Regions from separate parts of the Halalkalibacter sp. HAAS-P014 genome, predicted to be linked through region 1. Evidence: riboswitches for the same ligand, from Rfam matches in the RefSeq annotation. Region 1 holds a riboswitch; the other holds the start of a gene.
What was found. A riboswitch is a leader RNA that binds a small molecule or an ion and turns the genes downstream of it on or off. The one in region 1 is predicted to bind glycine.

Region 1 (16,089 bases):
AAAATGGGTTTAACACATAGAAAACAAGTAACCATAAAACTAATCCAAATCCTACACCCGCCCACAAATTATTAATTTTTTGTAATAGAACTTTATATAAAAAAGCTATACCAATAGAGATAACAGAGATCACAGCAACCCCTACAAGCTGACCAATGTACGTATCCTTCCAATCTGCTATAACAAACGGCATTAAGGCTAAAGCAGGACCTACTCTAATAAAATTAAAATAAAAAGCAAAGTAGCCAACAAGTGACCATATAAGCCCCCCAAATAAACCTATTAACGTTACTTTTGTTGGAAAAGACATTTGCTCTTCCTGTTTGTTCCTTTCAATTTGTTGTTTTTCCACAATGTCCACCTCCACTTTTAGTATGTCCAGAATAAAGCTTAAAAGTCATGAAATTTAAGTTGTCCAAATAGAATGAAACCACCCAATCTAGGGTATACTATAAAAAAATGTTTTTTCGAGTAATGCTTACCATAGAGGATTTTACCAAATTGGTGTAGAATTAAACTATAAATGTTCTAAACTATTCGCACTCCGGAGAAATTATTTTATAAAGAGGTATTTGAAATAGCTAAATTGTTATTAGTTATAAAAACAATAAAATTAGTATTGCACGTGATACCTATATTACTCCTTTAATCGCCAACAACAGGCGATAAGCATAAAGTACTACAGTACGAACGAGACTTACCTTACCTGTTGGAGTCCCCTAATATTAAGTTTACAAACAACAGAGATTGTTAAGCCTTTGATCATCAATAATACTATTGGAGGTGTAGACACATGCGGTCAGTAATGAAATACATCATCCCAGCTGTTCTGTTCTTTGCTGTTATTGGGCTTGGTTACGAACTTATCTTTAATCCAGTCGGTTTTTTCACTAGAATCTTAATGATGATAGGGTTTATCGCTGTTATTTTTCTTATTTATCGTTGGTTTATGTCTCGGAGGTACGGCACACCTTTATTCCCTTCTCAATCTGGTCCGAACAGAGCACAACTCCGGAAAGCCAAACGAACAAGTGCCCAACGGCAAACTTCACCTGCTCCTAAGGCTGTATTTAAACCAAAGCAAACAAATGTCGTAAAAGCTAAGAAGCAGATAGTTCGTTCGAAACCTCGACGAGATGGGCATAATTTAACCGTCATTGAAGGCAAGAAAAATAAAAAGAAGAAACGAGCTTTCTTTTAATTGCTCGTTTCTTCTTTTTTTTTATAAGTATTATTATTATCTAATACTGTCGTTGTTAATAATATCGTTTCTGAAATGTTGAATGACCTATATAAATTTTAAACACTTATGTTGATTAAATTAGTAACTCCATCTTTTTAAAAAGTGGTTCGTTTCTTCCTTTCCTAGTACAATTAATTTCTCTTTTTGTTCCTCTGATAATTCAAAGTCTGTTGCTTTCACACTAAGAACTGGAATAAACACTATATTTCGCGCATGGTCTTCGTCTATATACTTGATATCATGTGCGGATGTCATTGTTTCAAATAAGGCACGATACATCGTGATGGCATTATTAATTTTTTTAGGAGGCATTTCACTTAATTCTGGTTTTAATTGGAACCCAATCGCTGGACGTTTCCACCTTTTTGGATTCCCATCCATAAATAACCACATTGGGAAATTGCTTAATAACCCACCATCAACAACATATGATGCTCTGCCACCACTAGCTCTGTCATAGATTTTTACTGGTTCAAAAAAGTATGGAATGCTACAGCTCATTCGGATTGCCCTCGCGATAGGAAATTTTTCTGGAATTACTCCATACTTCTGTAAATCATCGGGTAAAACAAGTAACTTCCCTTTTGTTAAATCCGATGCAATGATCTTCAATGACCCTTTAGGAATGTCCCCAAAGGTTTTAACCCCTTTTTTCTCCAGCGCTGCATTTATCCATTTCTCCAGTTCATTTCCCTTATACAATCCGAGTCTAAAATACAGATGTATCCACTTAGTAATAGCAAAAGGAAGAATAGACATTCGTTCATCTTTAAATTTCTCAAGTTTTAAATTATCAAGCAACTCAAATATCTCTTCACTCGTATACCCTACTTTTATAAGTGCACCAATAATAGAGCCTGCACTTGTTCCAGCAATACGATCAAATTCATAACCTTTCTCCTCCATCACTTGGAGAGCACCAATAAAGGAGAATGCTTTTACACCGCCTCCTGCAAACACACCATCAACTTTCATGAATATCGCCTCCCACTTCATCCTTATGAACATAAGAAAGTAGGACAACCTAAAAAAATAAAAAACACCCACGTTTTTTTGTGGATGTCTTATTGTTCAACTTCTTCATTTCGTTTTTGGACTTCCCTTAGCTCTTCTACTCGATCCTCTTTTTCTTGAAAATACTGAACCAAATCTCCGATTCGATCAATCGCGTCCCAGCTAAGATGATGTTCAATTCCTTCTACATCTTGGTAAATATGTGTGTCGTCGACCCCAATTAATCGCATAAAATCTTCTAAAAGTTCATGGCGATAAACCAATCGTTTACCAATTTTCTTTCCTTTTGCAGTTAGAACTAACCCACGATACCGTTCATATATTAAGTAGTCACTCTTATCTAGCTTTTGGACCATCTTTGTTACCGATGAAGGATGGACTTCTAATGCCTCAGCGATATCGGAGACTCGAGCATAACCTTTCTCCTCAATCAACATATATATTCGTTCTAAATAATCTTCCATACTAGGTGTTGGCATAGTGTCCCCTCCATATTATTTAAGCCACAAATACTGGCTATTTTAGGTACATAATACAAAAAAATTGTATCATATCCCTATTCTGTTACTCCCAAACTGTTACAATTTAGACGTAATAGTTTTATTTTACAACAGAATATAGGTTTAGGACAATGAGGTTATCCAACTTTATGTGAAGTATTCCATTTTTGCTTCTGGAAAAAACCGATCTATATAGGATTGTATCGTTTCTTTTAGTTCAGTTGCTTGCTCATCTTTATAAACATATTTCCCTCTACCATATTTCCCCCATTTATATTTTCTTTCTTCCTCGTTCATTTCAAGCTTAGATTTAGGGTACCTTTTTTGAATAATATTCTTTGCTGTTTTTGTGAAACGATGTTGTATAAGTTCAAATGTAAGCTCTTTCTTAGCGTAAGAGGGTAACGTTGATTCCAAACGTTCAAATAATTCATAATAACCCTCTTTCCAGTTTTCATGCCAAATAATCGGAGCTACAATAAACCCTAAGGGATAATCAGCCTTAGCTACTTTCCCAGCTGCTTCTATTCGTTCTAGAAACGATGACGTTCCCGGTTCAAAGTGTTTAATAACATAATCTGAATTAACGCTAAAGCGAAACCTAGTATTGCCATTATGTTCTGCATCTAGTAAATGATCTACGTGATGATATTTCGTTACAAAACGTAATCTTCCTAAATCTGTTTTTCCAATATGTTCAATTGTCTTTTTTAATGAGTGTGTTAAGTGGTCTATCCCTACAATATCGGATGTACACGCTGCTTCAAAACGAGTAATTTCAGGTTCTCTTTCCGCGATATAGTTATCTGCAGCTTCAAATATTTCTTCCAAGTTTACATATGTTCGTATATATGGTTTATTTCCTAAAGTTGTTTGTAAATAGCAATAATGACAATGCCCCATACAACCTGTCGCTAATGGAATCGCATATTCAGCTGATGGTTTTGAAGTATCAAACTTTAGTGTTTTTCGCACGCCAATCACAAGTGTTGATTTTGCATTTCGGTATTGCTGTAATTCATTGTCTCCTGGAATATTTCTCACTTGATTATGTGATGTAGTCTCTCTTATTTCTACACCTTTTTGTTCAAATTTCTCCTTTAATTCTCGGCCTAACGGGTACTCAAGTGCACCTGGTTCAATATAGACAAGCTGTGGTTCAAATGGCTTCACCTTTTATACACCTCTTTCTTATAGACATTACAGGGTCGCTTTACTATAATGTGCACATCTTTATTATTCAGCCTAGAAGTTATTAGAAACAAACATAAAGAAGAGGACTAAGTTTATCCGACTCAGTCCTCTAATTGTACTTTTATATATTAGTTTTTATTAAAGTCCACATTTCAACTGTGCTCCACAGCTTGTACATGTATTACATCCACCAAGATCCTCAACTTGACCTTCACGACAAACTGGACATGTATTCCCTACCTCTGACCCTATAGTAACATTAGTCGATCTCACTTCAGAAATCGTATCAATTAATACTACTTTCTTTTTAGATTCTGATTGTTCTGTTTCATCATTGAAACGATTCTCTTCTGCCTTTAATGATAGAACTTGTGTATCACGACTTCCATCTACATAAACCGTTCCACCTTTTGCACCACCACGATAGAGGCGCTCATAAACAGCTTGAACTTGTTCTACAGTATAACCACGAGGAGCATTTACAGTCTTGGAAAGAGAACTGTCCACCCAACGTTGAATAATGCATTGAACATTTGCATGCGCTTCGGGAGATAATTCCATTGTCGAGACAAACCATTCAGGAAGCTGTTCAGGGTCTGCATCAGGGTTTGATCGTAAATACTCTTCCACAATTTCTGCTTTAACCTCAATAAACTTACCAAGACGACCACTTCTGAAATATGAGAATGAGAAATATGGCTCAAGACCAGTTGAAACCCCAACCATCGTACCTGTACTTCCAGTCGGAGCAACGGTTAGTAAGTGTGAATTACGTATTCCATGTTTTAAAATACCTTGTCTAATATCTTCTGGCATTTCCTTCATGTATCCTGTATTGATAAAAGCATTGCGAAGCTCTTTTGTTTCTTTTTCTGTTGAGCCCACTAAAAATGGGAAACTTCCTTTTTCTTTAGCAAGTTCCATGCTTGTACGATATGCCGTTGTAGCAATTACCTCAAAAACCTCATCTACAAGCTTATCTCCATCACTTGATCCATAAACTGCTTCACAATAAATTAGCAGATCATGAAGCCCCATAACGCCTAGTCCAACTCTTCTTTCACCTTTAGCTTGCTTTGTATTCTCCTCTAAGAAGTAAGGCGTTGCATCAATTACATTGTCTTGCATGCGTACACCGACTTCAACAGTCTTTTTCAACTTAGCAAAATCGACTTCCTTTGTCTCTTTATTAGCCATTTCTGCTAAATTTATCGCTGCAAGGTTACAAACTGAATAAGGAGCAAGTGGTTGCTCTCCACATGGATTTGTTGCAACTACTTTTTGCCCATATGCTTTTGCATTTGTTTTTTCATTTGCATTATCAATAAAGAAAATACCTGGTTCAGCACTATACGTTGCACATATATTAATAAGGTTCCAAAGTTCCTTCGCTTTAATGATCCGGTACGTTCTCACTCCATAGCCTAATGCGCTCCACTCACGGACATCACCGATTTCATGCCATTTTTCATTATAAGCAGCCATTTCTTCTTCGCTATAATTCTCAACATCAGGAAAACGTAATGCGTATTCTTCATCATTTTCAACAGCTTCCATAAACTCCTTTGTTAAACAAACAGAAATATTAGCTCCAGTTAGAAATTCTGAATTGTTAACAGAGTATGTTCCACCGACTTGTAACTTTTCTTCTGCATCTTGGATGACTTTAGGATCAAACCCTCCTAGGCCTGGAATGGTTTTATAGTTTATAATCCCTTGATACATCGATTCTTCAACTTCTGTTAAAGGTGTGAATGAGAGTTTGCCTTTAACGAGCTTTTGAATTTGTTCATCGTCTGTATTTTCAAGTAAAAAGCGCAAAATACGTGGGTTTTGCATCTTTGAAATAATGAATTCTAAAACATCTGGATGCCAATCTGATAGCATAATCATTTGGGCTCCACGTCTTGAACCACCTTGCTCCACAAGATGTGTTAACTTTGCAATATCATCTAGCCAAGAAACGGATCCTGAAGATTTACCATTTACTCCACGAGCGAGTGTATTACGAGGCCTTAATGTTGAACCATTCGTCCCAACCCCTCCACCACGGCTCATAATTTCCATTACCTGCTTACGGTGTTCAGAAATCCCTTCACGTGAATCCTGAACATATGGCATTACATAACAGTTGAAGTATGTTACATCTGTTTCAGCACCTGCACCATACAACACTCGTCCCGCTGGAATAAAGTTCATTGCAACGAGTTGCTCATAAAATTGCTTAAACGCTTCTTGTCTTTTCTCCTCTGTTGGTTCTACTGAAGCTAGTCCAGTTGCGTTTCGTTTTGCAATCTGCTCATAAAACAACTCAAGAGGCTTTTCAATCGTATCAAGCGAACGAGAAACAATGCCACTTTCCGCCTCATCCCCCTCAAGTACTCCCCTAAACTCTTCATCAACAAGTACCTTTGCAACGTTTGTTTCATGATCTAGTTCGATCACAAAGCCGTAACCGCGAGCCGGAAACTTCGGATCATCCTTTACTGTTAAGACAACAAAGTCACCTTCTTTTAATGTCTTCTTTTCCGTATCTTTAAATGTATAGCGGTCTAACATTACTAGTCGTGATACACCTTTTTGTGTAATCTTCATATCACTCGTTATAGGATGTACTTGAGAAAATTGCTTAATATCCTCATTTAACCTTTCAACGTTTAGGCGCATTACTCTTGACATTGTCATCGCCATTCGCTTCTCCTCCTCTTATTCGGAAACTCTATTAAACACTCGCTAATCTAGTTTGTTTATAAATCGTTATTTAGTTCTTTTACGATTATTCTTGGCTAAGCTTACCACAAGACTATTATTAGATTCAATATATTGTGCTCAGTTTTATTTTAAATACACCATATATTGTGCCAGATTATATTTTTACTCTTTTTGTCAACTTTGTAATAAATCATAAATTGAAGCATTTACGAGTTTAAGAGATTTTTATCCGTTTTATTTCGACAAAATGAATAAATTTGTCTCTTGCTAAATTTTCATTTCGTTCAACTTCTTATCACATCACTGATTGCCGATTCAATCAATTTAGTTGACAAATTTTTTACTAGATGAATGATAATATTGTGATATCCTAGAAACACAAAAAAATAAACAATCTTCTATAAGTTAGACAAACTGGAGGAATCATAATGGAATATATAGTCCAAAATGAAAAATTAATCCCTAGAAAAGACGCAACAGTCCACTTTGATGATCGTGGTTATTACTTTGGCGACGGAATTTATGAAGTAGTAAAACTTTATGAAAGTCGTCCATTTGCCATGGAACAACATCTAGATCGCTTTGTTGAAAGCGCGAAAAAACTTGACCTACCTCTCCCCTTTTCGAATGAGAAAATAACTGAATTAATATATACATTAGTTGAGAAGAACTCCATTCAAAATGGGACCGTCTATTTTCAGGTCACACGTGGTATCGAGCCAAGAAATCACTTGTATTCACGAGATGCAACTCCTGTATTTACAGCTTTTACACAACAGTCTCAAAGTATTGAAGCCATTCAAAAAAATGGCATAAATGTATGGCTTACAGATGATATTCGCTGGCTTCGTTGCGATATTAAGACAATTAATCTACTAGGAAATGTCATTGCTAAACGTAAGGCGGCAGATAATGATTGTCTAGAAGCGATCCTTCATCGGGATGGAACGATAACTGAAGGCTCTTCATCAAATTTATTTTTAATCAAAGATAAAGTACTTTATACCCATCCTGCTACAAACTTAATTTTGAACGGAATTACGAGACAACTCATTATTAACTTAGCCCAAAAACATAATTATGCCGTTGTAGAAGAACCTTTTCCAGTCGAGGTGCTCGAACATGCAGACGAAGCATTTATTACAAGTACATCGTTAGAGATTACACCTATTGCAACCGTAAGTGGACAATTATCAACGTCATTCCCTGTAGGCCCAGTAACTCAAGACCTTCAAACTAAATTTAAAGAACTATTACCTAATAAATAATAAATAGTTCCATAGTTTTACCCTTAAAGTCAAAGAGACTTGTCTGTATATATCGACAAGTCTCTTTTTAATTATTTTCTATAATTCCATTCGTCGTTCTCATAGCGATCTCTTGCAATCTGCATGACCACTTTATTTTCCTTTTCAGACAGGGTATATGGTTCCAATTCTATATTCAAGCCTTTTTCAAACCCTCTTTTAAATGCAGCTTTCGCCTCTTCCTTTGATAATGGCTCGTTACGAAGAGCATTGATTGCTACAGCTTTATTCTTAAAATTCTTCTGCATACGTTCACGTAGTCTATCACTAGAATAGTTAAATAAATCAAATAACTTATCTTCATCAATATCCAAAATAATTGATCCGTGCTGCAAAATGACACCTTTCTGCCTAGTTTGCGCACTACCAGCTACTTTACGTCCTTCTACAACAAGCTCATACCATGACGGCGCATCGAAACAAACGGCAGATCTAGGATTTTTGAGTGCGCTTTTTTCTTCCTCAGTACGGGGAATGGAAAAATAAGCGTCCAATCCTACATCTTTAAAACCCTCTAAAATCCCTTCAGATATAACTCTATAAGCTTCTGTAACCGTTTTAGGCATTTCTGGATGTTGTTCGGAAACAATTACACTATATGTTAATTCATTATCATGTAACACGCCTCGACCACCTGTAGGCCTGCGAACAAACCCTAAGCCGTATTCGTGTACTTTATCCATATTGATCTCTTTTTCTACTTTTTGAAAATATCCGATTGACAAAGTTGCAGGATTCCAACCATAAAAGCGAATTGTAGGAGGGATCAATCCTTTGCTATGCCAATCCAGTAACGCTTCATCTAAAGCCATATTATAAGCAGGAGAACAATCTCCTGAATCTATGTAACGCCAAGTCTCCTTCATCTTACATCGCTTCTTTCCATCTATTATCATTTGTTATTTTAACAGAGGTTTCCTTGTTGAGCCAAGCAATTTGCCTAATTAGAATGATTGCGTAATTACCCCGTCACCATTATAATATATCTTGATGGAAGTATGTAAAGGAGTGTAAACAACAATCAATGGTATACTTATGGCTTATCCTACTTGGATTTTTAGCGTACACAGTGTTTAAGCGCTTTTACAATCCAAAATATTTAAAAACATTAACACAAGACGATTTTATTAAAGGTTATCGCAAGGCCCAACTAATTGATGTTCGTGAACCACGCGAGTTTGAAGGTGGGCATATTCTTGGAGCCAGAAACATTCCAATGTCACAACTTCGCCAACGCATTAACGAAGTTCGTAATGACCAACCCGTTTATCTTTATTGTCAGTCAGGCGCTCGTAGTAGACAAGCTGCTCAGGTTATAAAGAAAAAGCGTGGAGTCGAGGATATTTCACACTTAAAGGGTGGATTTAAGAAGTGGACAGGTAAAATAAAAAAGAAAAACTAATGAGCAGTTTTGCTCATTAGTCATTTAGGAGGCTGTCTAAAAAGGTTGGGTAACCTTTTTTAGACGTCTCCTTTTTCATATTTTAATATTGGCTTTCTTGCGGCAGTCGTTTCATCAAGTCTTGAAATAACCGTCGTATGAGGAGCTTCTTGAACAACCTCTGGGTTGTCTTCAACTTCACGGGCAATTTGTATCATCGCTTCAATAAATTCATCCAATGTCTCTTTTGATTCAGTTTCAGTTGGTTCAATCATCATACATTCCTCAACATTTAACGGAAAGTAAATCGTCGGGGGATGATAACCAAAATCCAATAAGCGTTTCGCAATATCTAACGTTCTTACTCCAAGTTTCTTTTGACGACGTCCTGAAATAACAAATTCATGCTTGCAATGTTGAGTGTATGGAAGGTCAAAATAAGGCTCGAGTCGTCTCATCATATAATTTGCATTTAAAACAGCATATTCAGAAACTTTACGTAAGCCCTCTGCGCCCATTGTCCGGATATAGGTATACGCACGAACATTAATACCATAGTTACCGTAATAAGGTTTCACGCGCCCGATCGAATGTGGACGATTGTAATCAAAATCATAGAGGCCATCTGGACGTTTAATGATCAACGGCTTTGGTAAATACGGAATTAATTCTTTCTTAACTCCTACAGGTCCAGATCCAGGACCACCTCCACCATGAGGACCAGTAAATGTTTTGTGCAAATTTAGATGAACCACATCAAACCCCATATCTCCTGGTCTTGTAATTCCTAAGATTGCATTTGAGTTAGCTCCATCATAATAGAGCTTTCCACCTGCACTATGAATAATTTCAGCCATCTCATCGATATATGTCTCAAACAAACCAAGTGTATTTGGATTTGTCAACATTAGAGCTGCGGTATCATTCCCAACAACTTCACGCAAATGATTTAAATCAACTAAACCTTGCTCATTCGTCTTTACAGTAATAGATTCAAAGCCAGCTACCGTTGCTGATGCTGGGTTTGTTCCATGCGCTGAATCAGGTACAATTACTTTTGTACGCTGGAAATCTCCATTTGCTTCATGATAAGCTCGTATCATCATCAATCCGGTCCACTCACCATGAGCCCCTGCTGCAGGCTGCAAGGTTACCTCATCCATACCTGTGATTTCTGCAAGTGACGTTTGAAGTTCATACAGTAATTCAAGTGCACCTTGCACTTGCTCCACAGGCTGATAAGGATGAATATTAGCTAGTCCTTCAATACGTGCTACATTTTCGTTTATTTTAGGGTTATATTTCATCGTGCACGATCCAAGAGGATAAAATCCAGAATCTACGCCGTGATTACGCTTCGATAACGCAGTATAGTGGCGCATGATCTCAAGTTCCGAAACTTCAGGCAATTCAGGCTCGACTTCTCGTATAAAATCTGTAGGAATCAAATCTTCAATTGCTTGTTCCTCGATGTCTAATGTTGGTAAACTATGACCCACTCGCCCTTTCTTACTACGTTCAAAAATTAGTGGTTGGTCTTTTGTCATCATAGTACGGCCCCCAATTCCTTAGCAAAATTCTCAATTTCTGCTTTTGTGCGAACTTCAGTAACAGCTAGTAACATATAACCTTCTAAGTTTTGATCATCACGACCTAGATCATATCCACCAATAAATCCTTTTTGGAGAAGGATTTCATTTACATCTGAAACAGGCCTTTTTACATTTACGACAAACTCATTAAAAGTTGGCTGTTCAGAGACGAGATCCACCCCTTGCTCTTTTAACTTCTTTTTCATATATGCTGCTTTTTGAACATTTTGAAAGGCCATTTCTCTTATTCCTTTTTTGCCAATTGCACTCATCGCGACCGAAGCAGCTAGCGCGTTTAACGCTTGATTTGAACAAATATTAGAAGTGGCCTTTTCTCGTCTAATATGTTGTTCACGAGCTTGAAGTGTTAAAACAAACCCTCTTTGTCCATGTTCATCTGTCGTTTGCCCAACTAGTCGCCCCGGCACCTTGCGCATTAATTTCTTAGTTGTTGCAAAATACCCACAATGTGGCCCCCCAAATTGAGTTGCAATTCCAAACGGTTGAGCATCCCCAACGACAATGTCAGCTCCGAACTCTCCCGGTGGCTTAAGAAGTCCTAAAGCTAGTGGATTACTTGAAACAACAAACATCGATTTATCTCTATGCGCAATGGCTTCTATCTCAGATAACGGTTCTAAGTTGCCATAAAAATTTGGATGTTGGATAACGACACATGCAGTATCATCTCCATACACTTCTTGTAACTGTTCTAAATCAGTTACACCATCATTCGTATCAATTTCAATTACATTCAGCCTTTGACCGATCGCATTTGTTTGCAGAACTTCTCGAGCTTCAGGATGTACAGCTTTTGAAACAAGAATCGTTTTCTTTTTTGTTTGTCCTGCACTAAGCATTGCTGCTTCAGCGAGAGCCGTCGGTCCATCATACATAGAAGAGTTAGCTAAATCCATTCCTGTAAGATTGCAAATCATTGTTTGAAATTCAAATATGGCTTGAAGTTCTCCTTGCGAGATTTCCGGTTGATAAGGAGTATACGCCGTATAAAATTCAGAACGAGATATTACATGATCAACTATTGATGGAATATAGTGTTCATATACACCTGCCCCTAAAAAGGACGGCTTTTGTTTTAGTGATACATTTTTGCTTGCTAACTCTTGAAAATAAGCAACAAGTTCTTGTTCTCTCAATGCATCTTTAATATTTAATTTTTCGCTAAATCTAATTTCCTTTGGAATATCGGAAAATAATTCTTCAATCGATTCAACACCGATTGTATTAAGCATTTCCTTTTGATCTTCCTCTGTCATCGGTAAATAACGGTGATTCATATATACTCCTCCTCTACGCCTTCTTATAAAATGGGGTTGGAACAACTTTTGCCTTTAAAAGCTTCTTCCTAACTTTTACTTCTACTTCACTTCCTAAAGCTGTGAAGTCTATGTCGAGTATAGCAAGTCCAACATTTTTCTTTAATGTTGGCGATTGCGTTCCTGAAGTAACGAAGCCAATTTGTTTACCATCAGAGAAAACCTCATACCCTGAGCGTGGGATTCCTTTATCTATCATTTCTAACCCAACTAACTTTCTAGATAAACCCGTTTCCTTCTGTTGTTTCAAAGCTTCTTTCCCAACAAAGTCCGCTTCCTTGTTCACTTTCACTGCAAATCCAATCCCAGCTTCAAGTGGAGAGATCTCTTTCGTAAGTTCTTGTCCATACAAAGGTAATCTCGCTTCAAAACGAAGGGTGTCGCGAGCACCAAGGCCACATGGGACAAGGCCATCATTTTTTCCTGCTTCAAGTAATATCTTCCATAGTTTTGGTGCTTCATCAGCCTGGCAATAAAGCTCAAATCCATCTTCACCCGTATAACCAGTTCTTGATACAAGGGCTTTGACCCCACCAATATCGACCTGATCTGCAAAGTGGAAAAAACGAATAGACGATAAATCAAATGATGTTTTCTTTTGAACTATACTTTCTGCCAAAGGCCCTTGGATTGCAAGTAACGCAAAATGATTCGATACATTTTCAACCTCTACACCTTCTGTCATATGTTTCAACAGCCATAGAACGTCTTTGTCAATATTCGAAGCATTTATGACCAGTAGATACTCATCAATAGCTTTTCGATATATGAGTAAGTCATCAACCGTACCACCATCCTCATAGCACATTGCTGTATATTGTGCCTGATTATCTCCAATTTTGGATAAATCATTTGTCATCATTTTTTGAAGATAAGCTAAAGCTTTTGGGCCTTTCACTTCTACTTCTCCCATATGTGAGACGTCAAATAACCCCACTTTTGTACGAACAGCTTCATGTTCTTCTTTTATACTAGAAAATTGAACAGGCAAATCCCATCCACCAAAGTCAATTGTTTTCACCCCATTTTCTTTATAAAAATCATATAACGGTGTGCGCTTTAATTCTGACATACTATAACCCCTCCTCGAACCTATTCTTATTAATACCTTCTAAATCTATTGAGATTGCATTAATACTACTAGATTAATCTTCAAAAAAAAGGACAGAGTTATACACGGGAAATGTGTATAACTCTGTCCTTCAACCAGAAAGTTTCCTATATTCAAAAAATATAGTGTCTTCGTAGGTGGCTCATATAAGCACTCTCCAGAGCTGCGTCAAATAAGAGTCTTTTTGCCTGAGAGATTCGCAGTTGATAACACATTATCAAGCGCTTGCTCCTTCGGCGTTGCATTCTATCTTGCAATCTCTCCCCTTATCCTCATTCGCACATATAAAATTCATTCGTTATGTATTGATACTCATGAATTTATGTAAGTTGGTACATACTACATGTATAACTTTCTTCCAAACAGGTAAATTAGGTAATTCGGATTTCTACTGATATCGTATCAAGATAGGGTCCCTTTGGCAACTATTTATTTCTTAAATCTTTTTATTTTATATTTTTTTCATGTTTTCATTCGGATATAGACTAAAGTTCGCTCGAAAGGAATGAGTTACATTGAATATTGATATACATTTTGATCAAAAGTGGAATGACACTTTCAAGGAGAGGCTAGAACAAGACGGACCGTGGTCGAACTGGGAACTATTTAAATTAGCGTATGAAGCTGAGCAACACCAAATTATTCCTGAGTTTCATGGTTTACAAGCTCCTAAGCACCTTCCACAACTAAAACCGTTCCCACATCAGATTGAAGTAGCTAATACGGTTATTGAACAAATGAATGGGAAGGCAATACTGGCAGACGAAGTGGGACTCGGAAAAACGATTGAGGCAGGACTAATTTTGAAAGAATATATGATTCGTGGACTAGTGAAAAAAGTCTTAATTCTCGTACCTGCGTCTCTTGTTTCACAGTGGGCAATTGAACTTAACACAAAGTTCCATATTCCCGCTGTTGCCCAGCGTAAATCGTATGTTTGGGAGCAATGCGACGTAGTAGTCGCATCTATTGATACAGCAAAAAGGCCTCCCCATCGTGAAATTGTACTAGATCAGCCTTATGATTTAGTTATTATTGACGAAGCGCATAAATTAAAAAATCCTAAAACGAAAAATTACGAATTTATCAAACATCTAAAGAAGAAATTTTGCCTATTGCTTACAGCAACACCGGTACAAAATAAACTAGAGGAAATTTTTAATTTGGTTTCATTGTTAAAACCTGGTCATCTCGGTGATATCACCTCTTTTGAAAAGGAGTATAGATCAAATAAACGATCCCCCAAAAATGAGGAGAAATTAAAAGAGTTGGTAAACAAGGTTATGGTTCGAAATCGTCGTGAGGAAACTGGGATCGAATGGACGAAACGAATTGTTAAAAATGTTCCAATTGACTTTAGTGAATCAGAACGTGCTTTTTATAATGAGATCGAAAAGTTAAAAGACGATTCCAATCATTTCGGCTTGCTCACTTTAAAAAGAGAGCTTTGCAGTAGTCGAGAAGCTGCTTTTATGACTTTGAAAAACATGATTGAACGAGCTCATGCTGATGGCCGTGCACTTCCACAGGCAGAAAAATTAATAAACAAAATCGGTGAAGTTGATGGACACGCAAAAGCAGAGAAAGCATTGGAGATTATTCAAAAGATAAACGACAAAGTTATTATCTTCACAGAATACCGAGCAACTCAGCTTTATTTACAATGGTTTCTTAAACAGAACGGAATATCTTCCGTCCCATTTAGAGGTGGTTTTAAAAGAGGAAAGAAAGATTGGATGCGTCAACTCTTTCAAAACCACGCCCAAGTCTTAATTGCTACAGAAGCCGGTGGTGAGGGGATTAATTTGCAGTTCTGCAGTCATATCATTAACTATGACCTACCTTGGAATCCTATGCGTATTGAGCAGCGAATTGGTCGTATTCATCGTCTTGGCCAACAAGAAGATGTTCACATCTACAATTTTGCTGTAAACGACACTGTAGAACAACACATTCTTAAATTACTATATGAGAAGATCCACCTCTTTGAAGCCGTTATTGGTGAACTAGATGATATATTAACAAAAATTGAACTTCCTTCTGTAGAAGAGCATGTACAGGATATCCTCTTGCAATCTGACTCTGAAGGAGAAATGAGAATAAAGTTTGATCATCTTGCAGCCATTATGAATGAGGCTGCAGAAGAAGCAGCTAAATCTAATGAGGAGGATCAAGTCGATGCAACAGCCTCAAGTTCATGACTTTTTAGAGAGATATTTTGTAGCGAATGATAGTCCGATTATTGAAAACCACCCTAGTTATTTAAAAGTACAACTATCTATCGAATTAGATAAGCTATTAATGAACAGACCTTTTTATTGGCATTACCTTGAAAAAACAGGTGGTGAGCCAAATCCAATGCAGGTTACATTTATCACCGATCAAAACAATGCACCTGATGACATGCGTGGCGAACAAATTCATTTCGGGGCACCAAGGCTGCGCCAGTTATTCTCTTCAACTCGCGAACTAGGAGGGTTCATTAGACTTTATGAGAATATTCATGCGTCGGGGCGAAAATCGATCCCCTTACAGCCATGGCTTTGCTTAAACATTAAGGTTTCCTTTCAATGTGACCGAAAAAAAGATGTCCTATTATCTTTAGGGCTCAATCTTATTCATGGACAAATTGTTCAACAGTTTTATGATAAGCTTTTGGAAAAAGAATTATCTCCTAATATTCCTGATTACTGCTTTA
Region 2 (16,089 bases), on a different contig from region 1:
TCTTAATATATGAGCATGGTGTCCGATAATTAGGTCTGCACCGGCATCAATTGCTGCATATGAAACTTCCTTCTCGTAATCTGCTATTTTAGCCGGAGTATGACCTAAACCTTTATGAAGGGATACAACGAGAACATCGCAATTTTCTCGAAGATTATGAATGTCAGTTTTCATAGACTCTAATGTACTACTTTCCGCCCACGTATACACACTTGGAGGACCTCCAGGAGTCGCGTGATCAAGTTCATAATGCGTTATGATTTTTACAAAAGCACCCCCAGGCCTATCCGGTTGTGCCCACGTTTCCTCTGGACCAACACAGTTATAATTTAGGTAGCCTATTCTAGTTCCTTTCCGTTCAATAATAGACGGTTGTTTTGCTTCCTGTATATTCATTCCCGCACCAACATACTTAATATTGTGATTACGCAGCCATTGCGTTGTATCTTCAAGCCCCTCTATTCCTGCATCCATTAAATGATTACCAGCAAGTGTAACCATGTCAAAACCGCAATTTTCAAGTGGCTGCAAGCTTTCAGGCGCACGGTCTAATGATACCGCGTTTGGATGACGGGTCGTGTAAGGCACTTCAAGTTGTCCGACAACAACATCTCCTGTATGCAGTATTGGTTTTACATCTGAAAATAACGGCTCTGAATTAGATGCGAGGATAATATCTGCTACATTTAACAAACTTATTTTACTCACTTTTTCACCTCTCCCAGTAAGTTCATCTTTTCACAAATCGATTCTTTAGTAACTAATCTACAGTAAAAACTAACGTTCACTATGTTGTGAACAAATCACTCCTAATAAATAGGGACAGGGTGCTCCTGCCCCTATGAGATAAGAACGAGTTTATTTACTTTTAATCTTTGCATTTTCAGGAGTCCACTCTGAACCGTGACCAAAATTGATTCCAATATCTTGAACCGACTCATGTACAATAAAAGGTAATCCCTCTACTAAGATAAATGTAGCCAAAGCATGATCGTTAGCAACTAATTGTTGTAAATCATTAGAAATTTCCAATATTTCGTTCGAATCATTCGCACTTCTCACTTCGTTAAATAAAGTTACGATTTCATCTACTTCAGTAAGGTGATGACCATATGTCGTAGCTTGTGAACTAAAATTTCTTGGCATATAAGTACCTAAGTCGTGATCACCTCTATGATTATACATAACCAGGCCATCCCAAGGCTGATTATTAGCTGAAGTTGTCAACTCTCTAAAGAAGGCATTATCAACTGTATTTAACTCAATATCAATTCCAACCTCTGACAAATAACCTTGAATAGCTGTTGCTAGGCTTACGTCCGCGTCCTCATTACTGGTAGTGAGAGTTGTATTAAATCCATTTGGATACCCTGCTTCATTTAACAGCTCCTGTGCTTTTTCCGGATCATAAGTGATTTCAAGATCATTATTAAAGGTTGGTGACCCAGGTACCCCCCACTGATTAGTAGCATTTGCATAACCATAGTAAAGCGTATCAACAATGGCTTCCCTATCAATTGCGTATGATAATGCTCTTCGAACTAATGGATCAGCAAATGGAGATTGTGGATCAGCACTATCACTAATAATTCCTCTGCCTAAACTTCCTAACCCTGTAGTTAATATTTCAACGTTGAGTTCAGCTAAATTATTCATTTCGTTAGCTGAAAGGGCTGGTGCATCTATAAAACCATGAACATCGCCGGCTTGCAGTGCCGCTGTGGCCGTTGTTGGATCGGCTATGAAATAAAACGTCACACCTTCAAGATATGGTTTCCCCTCCTGCCAATAGTCAGTATTTTTCTCAAACATGACCGACTCATCTTTCGCCCAACTCACAAATTTGTATGGCCCAGTCCCAACCGGATTATCTTTTATCCAATCCATACCATTCTCCTCGTAAGCTTGAGGTGATGTCATTGGAATAAAGTGGCAAATGTTATTTAACATACTGCTATTCCAAGCATCTAATTGAACTTGGACTGTATAATCTCCTATTACCTCCACAGCTTGAATACCATTTAGTTCAGCTCTTCCTGAATCAACAAATTCATCAATATTCCACTTAACGGCCTCTGCGTTAAATTCTGTTCCATCATGAAATTGAATTCCCTCATTAAGTTCAAATGTGATTGTTAAATCCTCTGCATTTTCCTCCCAGCTTTTCGCCAACAATGGTTGCATCTGGCCTTCCGAATCATACTTTCCTAACTTTTCTAAAGCTGTACCCGAAATAATAACATCAGCAATCTGTCTCAATTCAGATGCCGGAGCCAAAGCCTGCCCTCCCCTTGATAAAGCAAGCTTAAGTTCTCCTCCATACGTATCCTCTGCTTTTTGGTCTGAAATGCCAGATGAATCGTTTTGGTCGGTTGGTTCCGACAGAGAATTAGTTTCATTACTACAAGCTGCAAGTAGCAATATCAAAATAAATGGAAGTGCCAAAAACATTAAACTAACCTTTTTAAGCTTTTTATTATCCATATTAGCCCCCTAAATCAAATTATTTTTAAAATAAAATATTGGCCCCCTCTTTAAGCGCCTTAGCCATATGAATACCGATGATCATAACCATCTGCTGTTATGTCTTTTCTCTGTCGGTTAGTTCTCCTTAATGGAGAGGGAATAACTACTTGCTTAAAGGACAATGCTCTAACCACATTTAATACAAATACAAAGATGAAAATGTACAGATTTTATTTAAACGCTTTTATTTAAGATTTCTTACTTGTCACTAAGGTGTTTACAGCGAATTAAATCACCCCCTTTTCACGTAAGTCATTTAATCGTTTATTAGATAATTTGAATAATTCGATATACAATTCCTCATTATGTTGGCCGAGTAATGGCGCAGGCTCTATCGGAACATCAGAAGCTGATAGTTTAATAGAATTCCCTGGAATAACTAGCTTTCCACGAATAGGATGATCGACTTCAACGATCATGCCGCGCTCTCGTAAATAAGGATCGTTACTTATATCTATAGTAGATAAAACGGCACTTGCTGGTACAGTCGCATTGCCCAAAGCTTCCATTGCCTCGTACTTTGTTCGTTGAATCGTCCAAGAACTTATTAATCGATCAACTTCTTCCTTATGCTCATACCGACTCTCCGGTGTTGCAAATCGCGGGTCATCTAGTAAATCTTCTCTGCCAATTACTTCTAGTAAATTTTGCCATTGCCGGCTACCCGGATGTCTCGAAGTATAAATAAATACATAATCATTTTGCTCACCAGGATGACAGGGATATACATTACAAGGAGCCACTCCAGCCATTGGCATTTCATTTCCTACCCGTGGAGCTTCCTTTCCTGTCATCAATTGACGTCCCCATGCAGAACGGCTAAAATTAATCATCACATCTTGCATTGTAACCTCAACTTTTTGCCCTTCACCTGTAACTGTACGTTGGTAGAGCGCGCCAAGAACAGCGATTGCACAATGGTAACCAGCCCCGCTATCAGCAATGTTTGCTCCTGCATGCATCGGAGGTCCGTCATTCTCCCCTGTTATACTCATGACTCCCCCAGCCGCTTGACCGATTGCATCAAAAGCAGGAAATTTCGCATATGGTCCATCGGTACCAAAACCTTTAATTTGCGCATAGATAATTCCTGGGTTAAGACTACGAAGCGTTTCGTAATCAAACCCTAATCGTTCAATCACACCCGGTGAGAAATTTTCGATAAAAACATCTGCTTTTTCGACCATTTTTAATACTAAATCTCTTCCTTCTGGCTTTTTCACATCGACTGTTACAGACTTTTTATTATTATTTAATATAAGAAATCCATACGAATCTTCATTCGGGCGATCCCTCGACGCTCCTCTTCCTTGCTCACCCGTACCTGGTCTCTCCAATTTAATCACGGTTGCACCAAGCCAAGCTAATGTTTGTGTACAAACTGTTCCTGATTCAAATTGTGTCAAATCCAAAACAACTACACCGTCTAAAGCACCTTTATTCATCATTGATTCACCCCTATTTCGTTCTCTATAAATTCTTCTAATTGAGTAGTCATGTTAGAATTATCCCACCCACGTGAATCAACAGGATCAGCACGTAATTGCAAAATAGGAATTCCAGCGTCTTCAAAAGCTTTCTTTACAAAATAGGTTCCTCCAGCTGATTGTGTACAACTGTCAGAAATTAAATGCACAACACCATCAATCCCATTTCGCTTTGCTTCATTTACATACCAATCACTATTCCATGGTGGCATATGAAGCATATCCTCCATCCCTACAGTTCGGCTTACTAACGTTCTTAATGGGTCCTCCCCATACCTTGCATAGCCATCTGCTGCAAGTCCTAGATAGATGGACCAGATAAATGCAGCGCCATACTTTTTTTCGAAATATTGGTAAAAACCTAAATTAAACCATAATCCCCGACCGAGCCACATCAATCGCACGTTTTCTCTTTCGCACACAGCTTTCCTCTGATCAACAAGTTCTTTAACCTCTTCATACAATGCTTTTGCCATATCTACCGCCCACTCGGTCCCACGCTGCCATTGCGGCACCATAACAGCAGGAACTGTATCGGTTATACTTACAGGCGAAGGTACTGTTTGTGCAATGAGATCACGTGTTTTTCGATTGTACTCAGCCTGTTCATTCGCAAGCTTCATGACTTTTTTGAATTTCACTTCACTAAATGTTTTACCTGTGTGATTTTCGAGGAAACGAATCAGTCCTTTAAAATCTTCAATCATATAATCTAGTCGATGTGATTCAAACAAATCCTCCCATTGATCACTTGCTTTGTCCCACCAATTATTAGGGATTGTTCGAGGCACCGTATTCTCTAGTGGATAAAAAGGTACATCTAACTTTTTTGACCATAGTTCAAAAATCTTTGCCTGAGAGTCACATGTTAACCTCGTTACTGCGATTGAGGGTTGAGGAAGACCGCCCCAAGGGCCATTTTCCGGTGTCGGATCAAAAGATGTTGCTAGAGAGAGTGAACAATATCGGCATAAATCTTGGCGATAACCGTGCTCATTTAGTAAGTCTAAATAGTATGGGGACATTTGTTTGGCTGAACAAACGGACGACCACCATTGATTCACAACATAAGGTATGTCCATTGCACGGAATATTTCTTGTGGAACGTCTGCATTAACAAAAGCAAAAGGTTCTCCTTTCTCCACTTTCTCTTTTAAACCTTTGAACCATTCGCGTTGGTAGGCCGTTGCTACACTAGGCGTCTTTAATCTCTTAACACTTGCATTCCCTTTTTCTTTAATTGTTCCCTTGCCTTCACTCATCTCATATCCCTCCTGCTCTTCAATAAATTTATATATTCCTTTATTTTCTGATCAACTTCTGCTTTGTTATCAAGTTTATACTGCTGACGATCGATTAACAGAACGGGTATCCCTAGTTTTTCTAAGGCATTTTTCTGTTCTGGAAAATCCCATGAAGGTGCATCATCTGCATGGTGAATAAAAAAGATAACTCCCTCTGAATTGGTTACGCTTACATTTTCAACAAGTGACGTAACTCTTTCTGACACAGTAGATTGTGAGGAAGGGAGTGAACGATCAAGGTGATAATAGTCAACGATCGCCTCTAATGGATCTACAGTAGTATCAATTCTCCCTGCAAAATTTCTGAGGCTGACATCATGATCTTCGCCGACAATCACTGCTCCGTTAGACTCAACCAATTCATAAAACTCTGTGTGCTCATGAGTACTGCCTGTAACAAAAACACGTGGTCCCTCTAACGGTTTTAGATGCTGTACATTATCTAAAAATGATTGTAAGAGAGAGTTGTATTCTGCGCGTGGGTAAAGGTAAGCTGCACTAATAATCTGCAGTGCTTGAACTCCACTTATACAGGCTGCCTCAGGCCCCCTTAATTCTGAAAAACGTTCCAGAAGACTGCGGGTCTGATTACACAATTCGATGGCACTTTCTAATTCACGACTACTTATTGAGTGATCACACCATCGTTCTAGTACCCTTACTAATTCATGGGTTCTGTCTAAATTATATAAACTAGTACTCCTTAACTTAGAATGTAAGAAGTCATAAAAGTGTAATTCTGGTAACTTTCTATTAGGCTCTGTCTGTTTTAATGCCCGCAAGTAATAGTAGATACGGATAACTGCATCCGATGAATTGGATACGATGAGGTGGTCCAGAAAGCCATAGGATCCATCAATAATCTGCCCCATTTGCATTTTTACACGTGGGTCAAAGCCACTTTCAAGATATTGATTTGCAATGTTTGGATCCTTATCCTGCTGTCCTCTAATGGGAGCAGGTAAACAGCCCGCTGCAATTAATAACTCTATCGGTACATCATTACCTAGAACACCTATTATTTTTTTACCCTTTTGTTTCGCATTGGATACAATTTGGTCAGGGGCAAGATATACACTTGAAATTTTATCCAATATATTATTTGCTAACATTTGTTCAAGACTCACGCAGCTTCCCCTCCTTAATAAGAATTTAAAAGGTTTTTATGTAACCTTTACCTCTTATCATTATGTTACGGAATTTTTTAGGGATAAAACACCCCCGTAAATCTATGCCCTTCCCCCATTTTTGGGGGAGAGTTTGCGTGTTTTTTTATGCTCAAAATCTATTCCCCGAATTGTTTGATAACCCCAACATATATAATTGAGCCGTTAAAAAAAGAGGTGCCTGTAACTTGTCGAATCGACAAATGATAGGCACCTCTACTTCTTCTACTTATTTAACTGCTCTTTTTTCCAATCGGAGGCATAACCTGTTTTGGTATCCCACTTACATATTCCCTTCCTTTTGTACTTTCCATAAATTCTTCCTTTATGTCTTCGAGTACGTTTTCTTTATTCATTAATAAATCATAGGAAGTTAAAGCCATAGCTTCTGCAGCTGTATGCATCCCCTTAAATCCAATGGAAGATCCAAAAGAAGCCGTTGCTTGCCATGAATGAAGCTGAACACCAACAGGAGCACAGGTCGTAACGACTGTTCCCACAGGGGTGATCCAGCTAACGTCTCCTACATCAGTTGATCCCCCCATCGATGATCCATGTTGTTGCTTATTATAAGCGAAATTTGTTGGAAGAAGTTCAGTAACATTATCGCTAAATAGACTTTTCACTTCGTCGGCTTTGACACCGGTACTGTTTACAAGTTGCATAGCAAACTCTTTCTCTTCATTTTCAAAAACCGGTTTATCTAATAGAAGCATATTTTCATAAAGTAAGTCATTTAATTTCTCATTTGGAAGGGTTTCATAGGCAAAAGCTGTTATTTCTGACTTTACTTCAGTTTCCGTCATCAGAGCAGCACCTTTCGCTATTTTCTCTATCCTCTCTAACATTTCTTCTACTTGTTTTTTGGTGGCAGCTCTTAAGTAGTACCAAACACTCGCAAACTCTGGAACAATATTAGGAGCTAATCCTCCATTTGTTATAACATAATGAATCCGAGTGCCATCTAACACATGCTCTCTCATATAATTGGCACCTATATTCATAAGTTCAACGGCATCTAATGCACTTCGGCCTGCATGTGGAGCGGCTGCAGCATGAGCGGTAATTCCTTTAAAATGAAATTTCACCGATGCCATCGCTTGCATACTTTTATTCATGACGATATTCGCATCACCCGGGTGCCATGTTAGAGCACAATCTAAATCATGAAAGACCCCTTCTCTTGCCATAAATGTTTTTCCAGAGAGAACCTCTTCTGCTGGACAACCGTAATAACGGATCGTACCGCCCAGTCCTTGCTCAACCATTACTTTCTTTAACGCTATGACAGCTTCTACCCCTGCTGTTCCAAGCAGGTTATGCCCACACCCATGACCTGGACCATCCGGAACAACCTCACTTTGAGTTGTAGCTACTTGTTGAGAAAGACCAGGCAACGCATCGTATTCTCCTAATATTCCAATCACTGGATTACCAGTACCATATTCTGCTACAAATGCTGTGTCAATCCCAGTTATTGGGGTTTGAATGCTAAACCCCTCTGCTTCTAACTTTGTTGTTTGCAGATTAGAAGCGTACTCTTCCTCATATGCTAGCTGTGGATGTTCCCAAATCTTTCGAGCCATACTTGTGAACTCAGCTTGATTTTCTTTTATATATTGTAAAATCGTTTGTTTACTCAAATCTAATCACCCTATCAAAATAGTAATTTTTTAAAATTGTAGTTTCTCGCCGTTGTGTGACAATCTAGAAATCTTTTTAAGTCACCGAATCCTTTTATTCTGCTTCCTTCTGTTTTTTTAATTTGGCTAAAAGCATGCAAACCACTACTGTTCCTAGGATACACAAGAACGTCTGTAATGGACGAGGTACAGGACCGAGGTTCACAAATAACCCAAAGGCTATCCCAACTACTCCCCAAGACGGCTTTTTAATTGCAAATTGTGCAATTGCGCCCCCAAATATAGCAGGAAGAACAAAGCGAAAGGCCTCTACTACAGAACCCGGCATTAATGAGATTAAATAGGAACCACCTAATATAACAAAAATCAGAATGGACATATTAACCAATGAAGCAGTTGCTATAGCTAAAGTAGAAGTAAGCTCCCCTTTCTTAGTTCCAGGTTGAGCTCCAACAGCACTTTGAGCCATCGACGCACAAGGGAGACACATATTTCCTATATTTCCAGTTAAGAAAGCAAGATAGGTTCCCGAAACACCTAAAACAGGATAATAACTGATTGGTTCAATGACCCATACAAACATAATAATAGATGCATAAGCTAAGAAGCCAGAAATAATGACCGTCCAGCCAGGATGAAAGCCTAGAACAAATGAAAGATAAAGGGGTACCATTAATGTTAAAATGATAACTGACCAAAGTGTTAGCCTTCCCCAAAAATGAGATCTCTCTTGAAAACTATTGAAATCAAAACTTGAATTTTCTATCCCATTACTTTCACTAACATTTACGTTTCTTACTTCATTGTTCATTGACATCTTTTTTCTCGCCTCCTATGTTAAGATAAGATGTAACCCACCATTACCCCAATAAGTATAACTAGCCCGAGCGACCATTCTTTTAACCAATTAAGTTTATATTTATTTGAGATAGTCATAATGATCGGCATGCAAATAAATCCAACAATTAATACAATCGTTTCAGCCACACCTTTCACCATCTCTGCTCCACCAAGGTAACTAAAGGCCCCTATCATGGCTGCAAACGCAATAGAATTTAAAGCGTTTACATTTTTGCTTTTGCCAACAGCTTTATCTTGAATTTTCCCTAACGACTTAGTGAAAATTGCGGTAAATAATAGCCAACCCATTCCTCCAAGGCACATGACCCATACGGCAGCTGTGAAAGCCTGTGCAGTATAATTAGCAGCACCTAAATCAGCACCAGCTGCTTGTGAACCAATACTCGCACCTACTGTTTCAATTGCCGCTGATCCAATAATTCCAATCCGAATTAACGTAACAGGATCACCAATTAGCGTAATGAGGGATATAGCGACAAATATGATGGCTAAAGAAGGCCCTAAAGAACTAATTGCTCCTGTTCTAATCGCTATTTTCACCTCTGCAGGAGTCATTCCTATAGAGGAACTCGTTTTTGTGGCCAGTCTAATAAATGTAATGGCTTGAAACATAACAACGAAAACGATGAGTGAGGCCAAAATCCAAATCGGGAAACTATTTGCTACCTGCATCACTTGCTCCATTTTTCATCCCTACTTCCTTTTATAGTATTTGTTTATTAAAAAGAAAATTTATTCAATCCCCCTCCTACTTTTTGAATTTTCCGTCTTTTCATTCTGTGGATTTTATTTTACACTTAACATTAAGGATTTACAATGTAGTTTTTTACATAAAGAACGAATATTATATATATATTTTTACATTCAGAGAAGGAGTGGAACCTAAAGTGTACGAAGTTGATTTTAGTCTCTTATTTTTAAAAAGAAAGTTAAAACAGACTCCATTTCAAGTGTGGAGTTATAACTTTCACAAAAATACAACCGTTTTAATTTATAATCAAGGAAATGAAGAAAGTTTATCTCCATCGTTCCACGTTTCTGACAATGACCTGCCATTTATCATAAAAAAACAACAAGGTAAAATATTATTATATTTTTACTACAGTGAAGGAAATCAAATTAACGTGTGTATTTTTCACCATTCTCTAAATCTGTCAAAAGACGAAATTGAATATTTATATTACTTTTTTGCCCTTTCTCAAACAAAGGAAACCATACAAAAAAAAGACATTGAACTAAACAATTTAGTTGATAGTATTCGTTCGATAACATCTAGTCTCGACCTTGATGAAGTACTTGAACAGATCGTCCGTAATGCCCTTAAAGTAATACCGGCTGCAGACGCTGGTTATTTACTCCTGTATGACCAAGAAACCGATAGATTATTACCTAAAGCTCCAGTAGGATTTAATCAAAATATTTATAACTTTAAAGTAAAAGTCGGGGAATCCATTACTGGAAAAGTATTTGAAGATGGGCATGGCAGAATATTCAATTCTAAGATAAAGCTTTATGAGGAAATGGACCTTTACAGTATTTCACCCGAAAACTATTATCATATTAATTCTGCAGGCATGAAACCTGAAGCGGCAATGTGCGTACCTATATTTATCGAACACAAAAAAATTGGTGTGATGATTATCCATCAACGGTACAAGAAGAAAGTATGGGTCGCATATGACCTAAAATTGTTGCAAGGGTTTGCTGTACAGGCTGCAATTGCCATTCAAAATGCACAATATTATATTGAGGCAAATAAAAGATTATTAGAAAGTGAAGAGTTAAGTAAACAACTAAAAGAAAGAAATGCACAACTGCAAAAAAGACAAGAGGTCCATGAAGCTTTAATAAACATTTCTCTCCAAAACAAAGGCGTAGAAACCATCATTCATGAAATTAATCAAATGATCGAACCTTCGTTTTCTTTTTTTAGTATGCTTGAAAATAAATTTCACTCTAGTGATTTAAGAAGCCCTGCTCCTATAAGTACCTTTGAAATTAAAATGCTATTCTCTAATAGAAAACGCCAACCTTTATACTTGGATATAATTATCAATTCTGTTGGTACCTATTATCTATACCCTATTTATAACGGAGTCGTCTTTCTTGGATGTTTTATGATAGCCGTGAAAAATCTTTCTAACAATGACCGAATGACACTTGAACAAAGCAGCTCTGTTTTAACGTTAGAACTAATGAAAACCCAAACCATTACGGAAATTTTTTACCAAAAAATGCACGAACAATTCCAAGGTCTTCTTAGCTCTCAAGATTCTGATCAATATTTAAAACAAGCACAAGAAATCGGGTTAAACCCCTCCTCTTACTACTTAGTTACTATTTTTGAGATACCTAACTACTCTGATTTACAACTATTAGAGATTGAGATACATCAACTAGTAGTAAAGATAAAGACGGAACTACCTTCTCTAGAAAAGTTAATATATGGATTTCACAATAAGATTATATTACTTCTCACAAGTGAACACAGTGATAACTTTATGGAAATCCAGCATAAGTTTCATTCAATACAGACGGATTGGGAACAAAACAACGGATCGAATTTCCGAGGTGGGGTAAGTTTCGCTTATCAAGGGCTTGAAAAGATTCGTAAGTGTTACGATGAAGCCAATAAGACAATCTCTTACCTAACTGCTCGAAATCGGACTGATATTATAAGTTTCAAAGATATTGGATTAAACCGTCTTTTTCTCAACCAACCTTCTCAAGAAATGAAACAATTTATCAATGAAGTCTTTGTACCACTATGGTCCGAGAATGAAAAAAGCAAAGAATTAGAAAAGACTCTTTTAACATACATTGAAAACAACCGATCTGCTGCTAAAACAGCTGAACAACTTCATATCCATATTAATACGTTATACCAACGTGTTAAAAAAATTGAAGAATTAATCCAACTTGACTTAAGTAATAATGAAGATGCTTTAAAATTACAATTGGCTTGCTACCTTAGATCGACTTATTATTAACCATAGTAATGGTAATGCAATTGGGGGAATCTCCCTCTCTTACTAGTAAAGACTTATAAGAAAGTAGTCTTTAAGGCTTTAGAAAGGGCATTAAATTATATAAAATTAAGTAATAAGACAGCTTTTTTCTGAATATTATTGAAAGATAGTTTGATAATTTGTTATGATGTTATCTGTACAAAATAAAATGCATATTGGCGGATGATGATTGTAGGAGAGACCGTAGAGTTTTTAGCACGGCACCGAAGGAGCAAGGCCCTAAAAAACCTAGGGATATAAACTCTCAGGTAAAAGAACTGCAATTGGACGCTCCTCTGGAGAGAGCTATTAGCCACCCACGGGGAATTCTACTGAATTTAAGAAGTAGAGAATCTCTCAGGTAAAAAGGACAGGGGAAAGGTAAGATGATAAGTCTTATCTTTCCCCTGTCCTTTTTGTGTTCAATAGTTTAAAAAGAAAGGATGAGTTGATAAAATAACCCATTTAATACGAAAAGAAAACACAATATACATTATTAGCTTTTATCATTAAGAACTTGATTTTTATAGATTACCACAGTTAGGAGAACATAGTATGGTTTGGGATATTCTTAATATTATTGGAACGATTGCTTTTGCATTAAGTGGAGTTATCGTAGCTATGGAAGAAGATTATGATTTGATGGGGGTGTACATATTAGGTTTAGTTACAGCCTTTGGAGGAGGAGCGATACGTAATCTTCTTATAGGAGTTCCTGTTTCAAGTTTATGGGCGCAAGGCTCATTATTTACCGTTGCAATTATTGTTATGACATTAGCATTTTTTCTTCCAAAGTTATGGTTTAATCATTGGAAAAAATGTGGGGTATTTTTCGACGCCTTAGGCTTAGCTGCATTTGCTATCCAAGGAGCCATGTACGCATCTGATATGGGACACCCTTTAAGTGCTGTTATTGTAGCTGCCGCTTTGACTGGTACCGGAGGAGGTATGATAAGGGACCTTTTAGCAGGAAGAAAACCATTGGTATTGCAAAAGGAAGTTTATATAGCTTGGACAATGTTAGCTGGATTTGGAATTGGGCTAAACATCATTACAGGAACTGTTGGAACCATACTATTATTTATTTTAATTGTTACGTTTCGAATGCTTTCTGTTCAATTTAATTGGACCTTACCTCGAAGAAAGCTAGCTGTCTCATTAAATGAAACTTCGAGTTACAGTGGTAAACAGTAATCAATCAATATGAGAAAACGTAATTAAATGCGTTTTCTCATGCCCTCAAGTCGCAATTCAATGGTAGACAATTTTTCTAAAAATTAGATCCTCTTACTGTCTCTTCTTTCATAATCAATTTTTCTATTTCTAATAAAGCCCCAATCACCAATCCGAATAAAAAAACAAATAAGAATGTAAAGAAGATTCCGTAAGCGATTTCTTGATTCGTATAGTTTCTATAAGCATACATTGCCATTGAGATGGAACTCAGTATTAACGTTAATTGTATTAATGGATGAGTTTTAACTTTGTCCATACCCCACTCTCCTTTACATTAAATAACCTCACTTAATCTTACCATACAAAAAATGTAAAAAATTGCAAAGTGAGTTTCCTTACCCTCTAACTGCTTGTCTTTTCAGCGAAAAAGCGTTTCTGCTTTTTGGCAGAAACGCTCCTTTAGGCTCTATTAACGACGCATCATCTCGCCTATCTTTCTATTTTCTAATAATTGATTGGATAATATTGGCCGAGTTCCACTCATTATCTGATATCTTAATTAGAACTGGTGGATTCGTAAATAATTTGGCATCAATTTCTTCTACCGACAAGCCTTTTTCATACAAATATTTAACCTCTCCCTGGAGATTCTCGAGAAATTCTAGTTTCTCTTGTAATAACTGCTTTCCATCAGGTAAATAACCTGCATGACAACAGAACATTTCGTTGAAGTCATGCTGAAGAACTCTGCGAATGGATAAAATCAATTCAGGAATCGATTCATCGTGAGAGACAGCTTTTACTTTGCGACTTACAAAAAGATCACCCGAAAACAATATCCCCGTATTCGAATTAAAAAAAACAACATGATCATAAGCATGTCCTGGAGTTTCAATGACTTCCCATACCTGATTTCTTGACATCACCGTTTGTTCAAAAGGTTTTGCGAGAAACCCCTCTCGTAATCCCCAAAATCCTTGTCGAAACTTTGGATACTCACTCCCAATCAAACATTCATCAATTGATTTTTCATTAACATAAATGGGGACATTCTTATGTTCACCTACCCACTTCGCTCCCCCTGTATGATCTTCATGGTGATGGGTTAAGGCCACTAAATCAATATCTGCTTCCTGATAAAAAGGAGTAAAGCTATCTAGTAATGAAACGGGACCTGTGTCAACAAGCATATGATCAACAAGAAAAGAGTATATTGTCATTGGCACGTTTTGATAAGTTACCGACCCTTTCAAGCATGTAACATCCGAGTGAGAACTAATTTCGATCATTGCTGTCTCCTCTCTCATTCCATGATTTGATTAAACATTCAAACATATAGCATAAATTATAGTGTTTTTTCCACCTATCTACTATATTGAATCCAAGGGAAACCTTCCATACTTTTCATTGGATATACGCATTGACAGAAAATAGAATAACCGACTTGATACTCACTTTCACTGTTTACTAAAATGCTCAGGTAATGGCACATCCCTACAATAAATTGTTCTGCCACAACTAGTACACTTTCCAATCTTTTCTTCCATTTACATTCTCCTTTTACAAAAGTTTGAACCTGTATGGTTTTAGCTAATGATTCCCTAATTTCCTATCTGCTAATTTTTTATTAATTCCCAATAAAATAATACATAATCTGTTTGGGATGTTAAAATAAACTAAAATGTTAACTTATTAATAAAATATGTTAACAATCATTCAAACCTAAAGTTAGGAGGACGTTTAATGTTTAACTTGCGAGGTCATCATCTGTTTTGCCTTCTTGGTTACCGAGGAATGGGGTACTCTAAAGAATATGTGGAAAATATGACGCGCTTGCATCAAACGTTGAAAAATGACCCCAAAACGTGGATTCAACTTGTAATGGGACCTGATCAGTTGTGTGAAAAGTACCCCCATTCAGGTGAGCACCACTGCCAACACAGCATAATCTACGAAAGAGATGCTGCTATTTTAGAGAAGATGGAACTTAAGATTGGACAACTCTTGCAGTGGAAGGACATTGAATCACGTATCCAAGAACACGTCACCTCTTCGGATATTGAAATCCTCTGTGAAACTTGTTCTTGGCGTTCTTACGGAGTTTGTGAAGAGGGAGTTCAGGAAATTCTTGAAGGAAAAGGCTTAAGAGAGATTAAATAAGTCCTTTTATATGATTGTATCTCGAACCACTTTAACATTACTAAAAATTGGTTAAAAACTTCAGATTAACTTATCTAACAGCTTTGCAACGGAACGAGGAAAAGAATCTTTTAAAAAGTACGAGTTAACAAAGCTTAATTAAAACTTGCAATAAACCTTCACAAATTCGTCACTTATGAAAAGATTTTCAGACAGATATAATCAACCTTATGCTCTAAAAAAGAAAGGATGTTTTGTTTGCCTACTAATAAAAAAGAAGGCATTATTTTTGGACTATTTATGTGTTTAGGAATGGTTTTGATTATGTCTGTTTACAACACAGCTTTGAACGGTTTTTCATCATTTACAGTCAGGAGTATGATGATTCAATTTATCATAACATTTATCGTTGCTTTTATCGTAGAATCATTAGTTGAACCAAAAGCGCGAAAGCTCGCATTCTCACTTCCTTATGATAAGGCAAAAGAAATCAACGTTATTTTAGCGTTTGCTTTTTGTATGGTCCCTATGATGGTTCTAATTATGTCAGCATACGGACTTATTTTAACGGCGTTTGTGACAGGTGTTAAAGGTTCACTTCTCATAGCGTACCTGAAATTAGTTGGTCTAAACTTTATCGTGGCGCTCCCATCACAGTTACTAATTGTCGGACCAATCTCCCGTTTCTTATTAACAAAGTACATTAAACCATCTACACAAAAATCTGAATTTATCGTTTAAAAGAAAAAGCAAACTACCTTTTTAGTAGTTTGCTTTTC

Region 2: it holds a riboswitch for glycine, as region 1 does, so the genes downstream of both, AC1FXZ_RS09010 (trimeric intracellular cation channel family protein) here and gcvT (glycine cleavage system aminomethyltransferase GcvT) in region 1, are expected to answer to the same signal.

The regions. Positions count from the first base shown of each region.
Region 1 covers NZ_JBWQTV010000003.1:8,092-24,180, reverse strand. Annotated here, with positions in the region: gene AC1FXZ_RS02690 (YqhR family membrane protein) at 1-352, opposite strand, end outside; gene AC1FXZ_RS02685 (SA1362 family protein) at 794-1,201, shown strand; gene AC1FXZ_RS02680 (patatin-like phospholipase family protein) at 1,322-2,218, opposite strand; gene mntR (transcriptional regulator MntR) at 2,308-2,736, opposite strand; gene splB (spore photoproduct lyase) at 2,905-3,930, opposite strand; gene AC1FXZ_RS02665 (vitamin B12-dependent ribonucleotide reductase) at 4,090-6,642, opposite strand; gene dat (D-amino-acid transaminase) at 7,092-7,931, shown strand; gene AC1FXZ_RS02655 (lipoate--protein ligase family protein) at 8,003-8,836, opposite strand; gene AC1FXZ_RS02650 (rhodanese-like domain-containing protein) at 8,995-9,372, shown strand; gene gcvPB (aminomethyl-transferring glycine dehydrogenase subunit GcvPB) at 9,432-10,901, opposite strand; gene gcvPA (aminomethyl-transferring glycine dehydrogenase subunit GcvPA) at 10,898-12,241, opposite strand; gene gcvT (glycine cleavage system aminomethyltransferase GcvT) at 12,255-13,352, opposite strand; glycine riboswitch at 13,558-13,667, opposite strand; gene AC1FXZ_RS02630 (DEAD/DEAH box helicase) at 13,907-15,592, shown strand; gene AC1FXZ_RS02625 (YqhG family protein) at 15,570-16,089, shown strand, end outside.
Region 2 covers NZ_JBWQTV010000011.1:63,199-79,287, forward strand. Annotated here, with positions in the region: gene AC1FXZ_RS08965 (CapA family protein) at 1-708, opposite strand, end outside; gene AC1FXZ_RS08970 (ABC transporter substrate-binding protein) at 859-2,484, opposite strand; gene AC1FXZ_RS08975 (CaiB/BaiF CoA transferase family protein) at 2,754-3,974, opposite strand; gene AC1FXZ_RS08980 (2-hydroxyacyl-CoA dehydratase subunit D) at 3,971-5,275, opposite strand; gene AC1FXZ_RS08985 (2-hydroxyacyl-CoA dehydratase subunit D) at 5,272-6,444, opposite strand; gene AC1FXZ_RS08990 (amidohydrolase) at 6,717-8,126, opposite strand; gene AC1FXZ_RS08995 (small-conductance mechanosensitive channel) at 8,221-8,943, opposite strand; gene AC1FXZ_RS09000 (DUF5058 family protein) at 8,964-9,671, opposite strand; gene AC1FXZ_RS09005 (helix-turn-helix domain-containing protein) at 9,875-11,977, shown strand; glycine riboswitch at 12,179-12,286, shown strand; glycine riboswitch at 12,288-12,373, shown strand; gene AC1FXZ_RS09010 (trimeric intracellular cation channel family protein) at 12,551-13,189, shown strand; gene AC1FXZ_RS09015 (hypothetical protein) at 13,266-13,487, opposite strand; gene AC1FXZ_RS09020 (MBL fold metallo-hydrolase) at 13,669-14,460, opposite strand; gene AC1FXZ_RS09025 (DUF1284 domain-containing protein) at 14,915-15,331, shown strand; gene AC1FXZ_RS09030 (DUF2798 domain-containing protein) at 15,569-16,051, shown strand.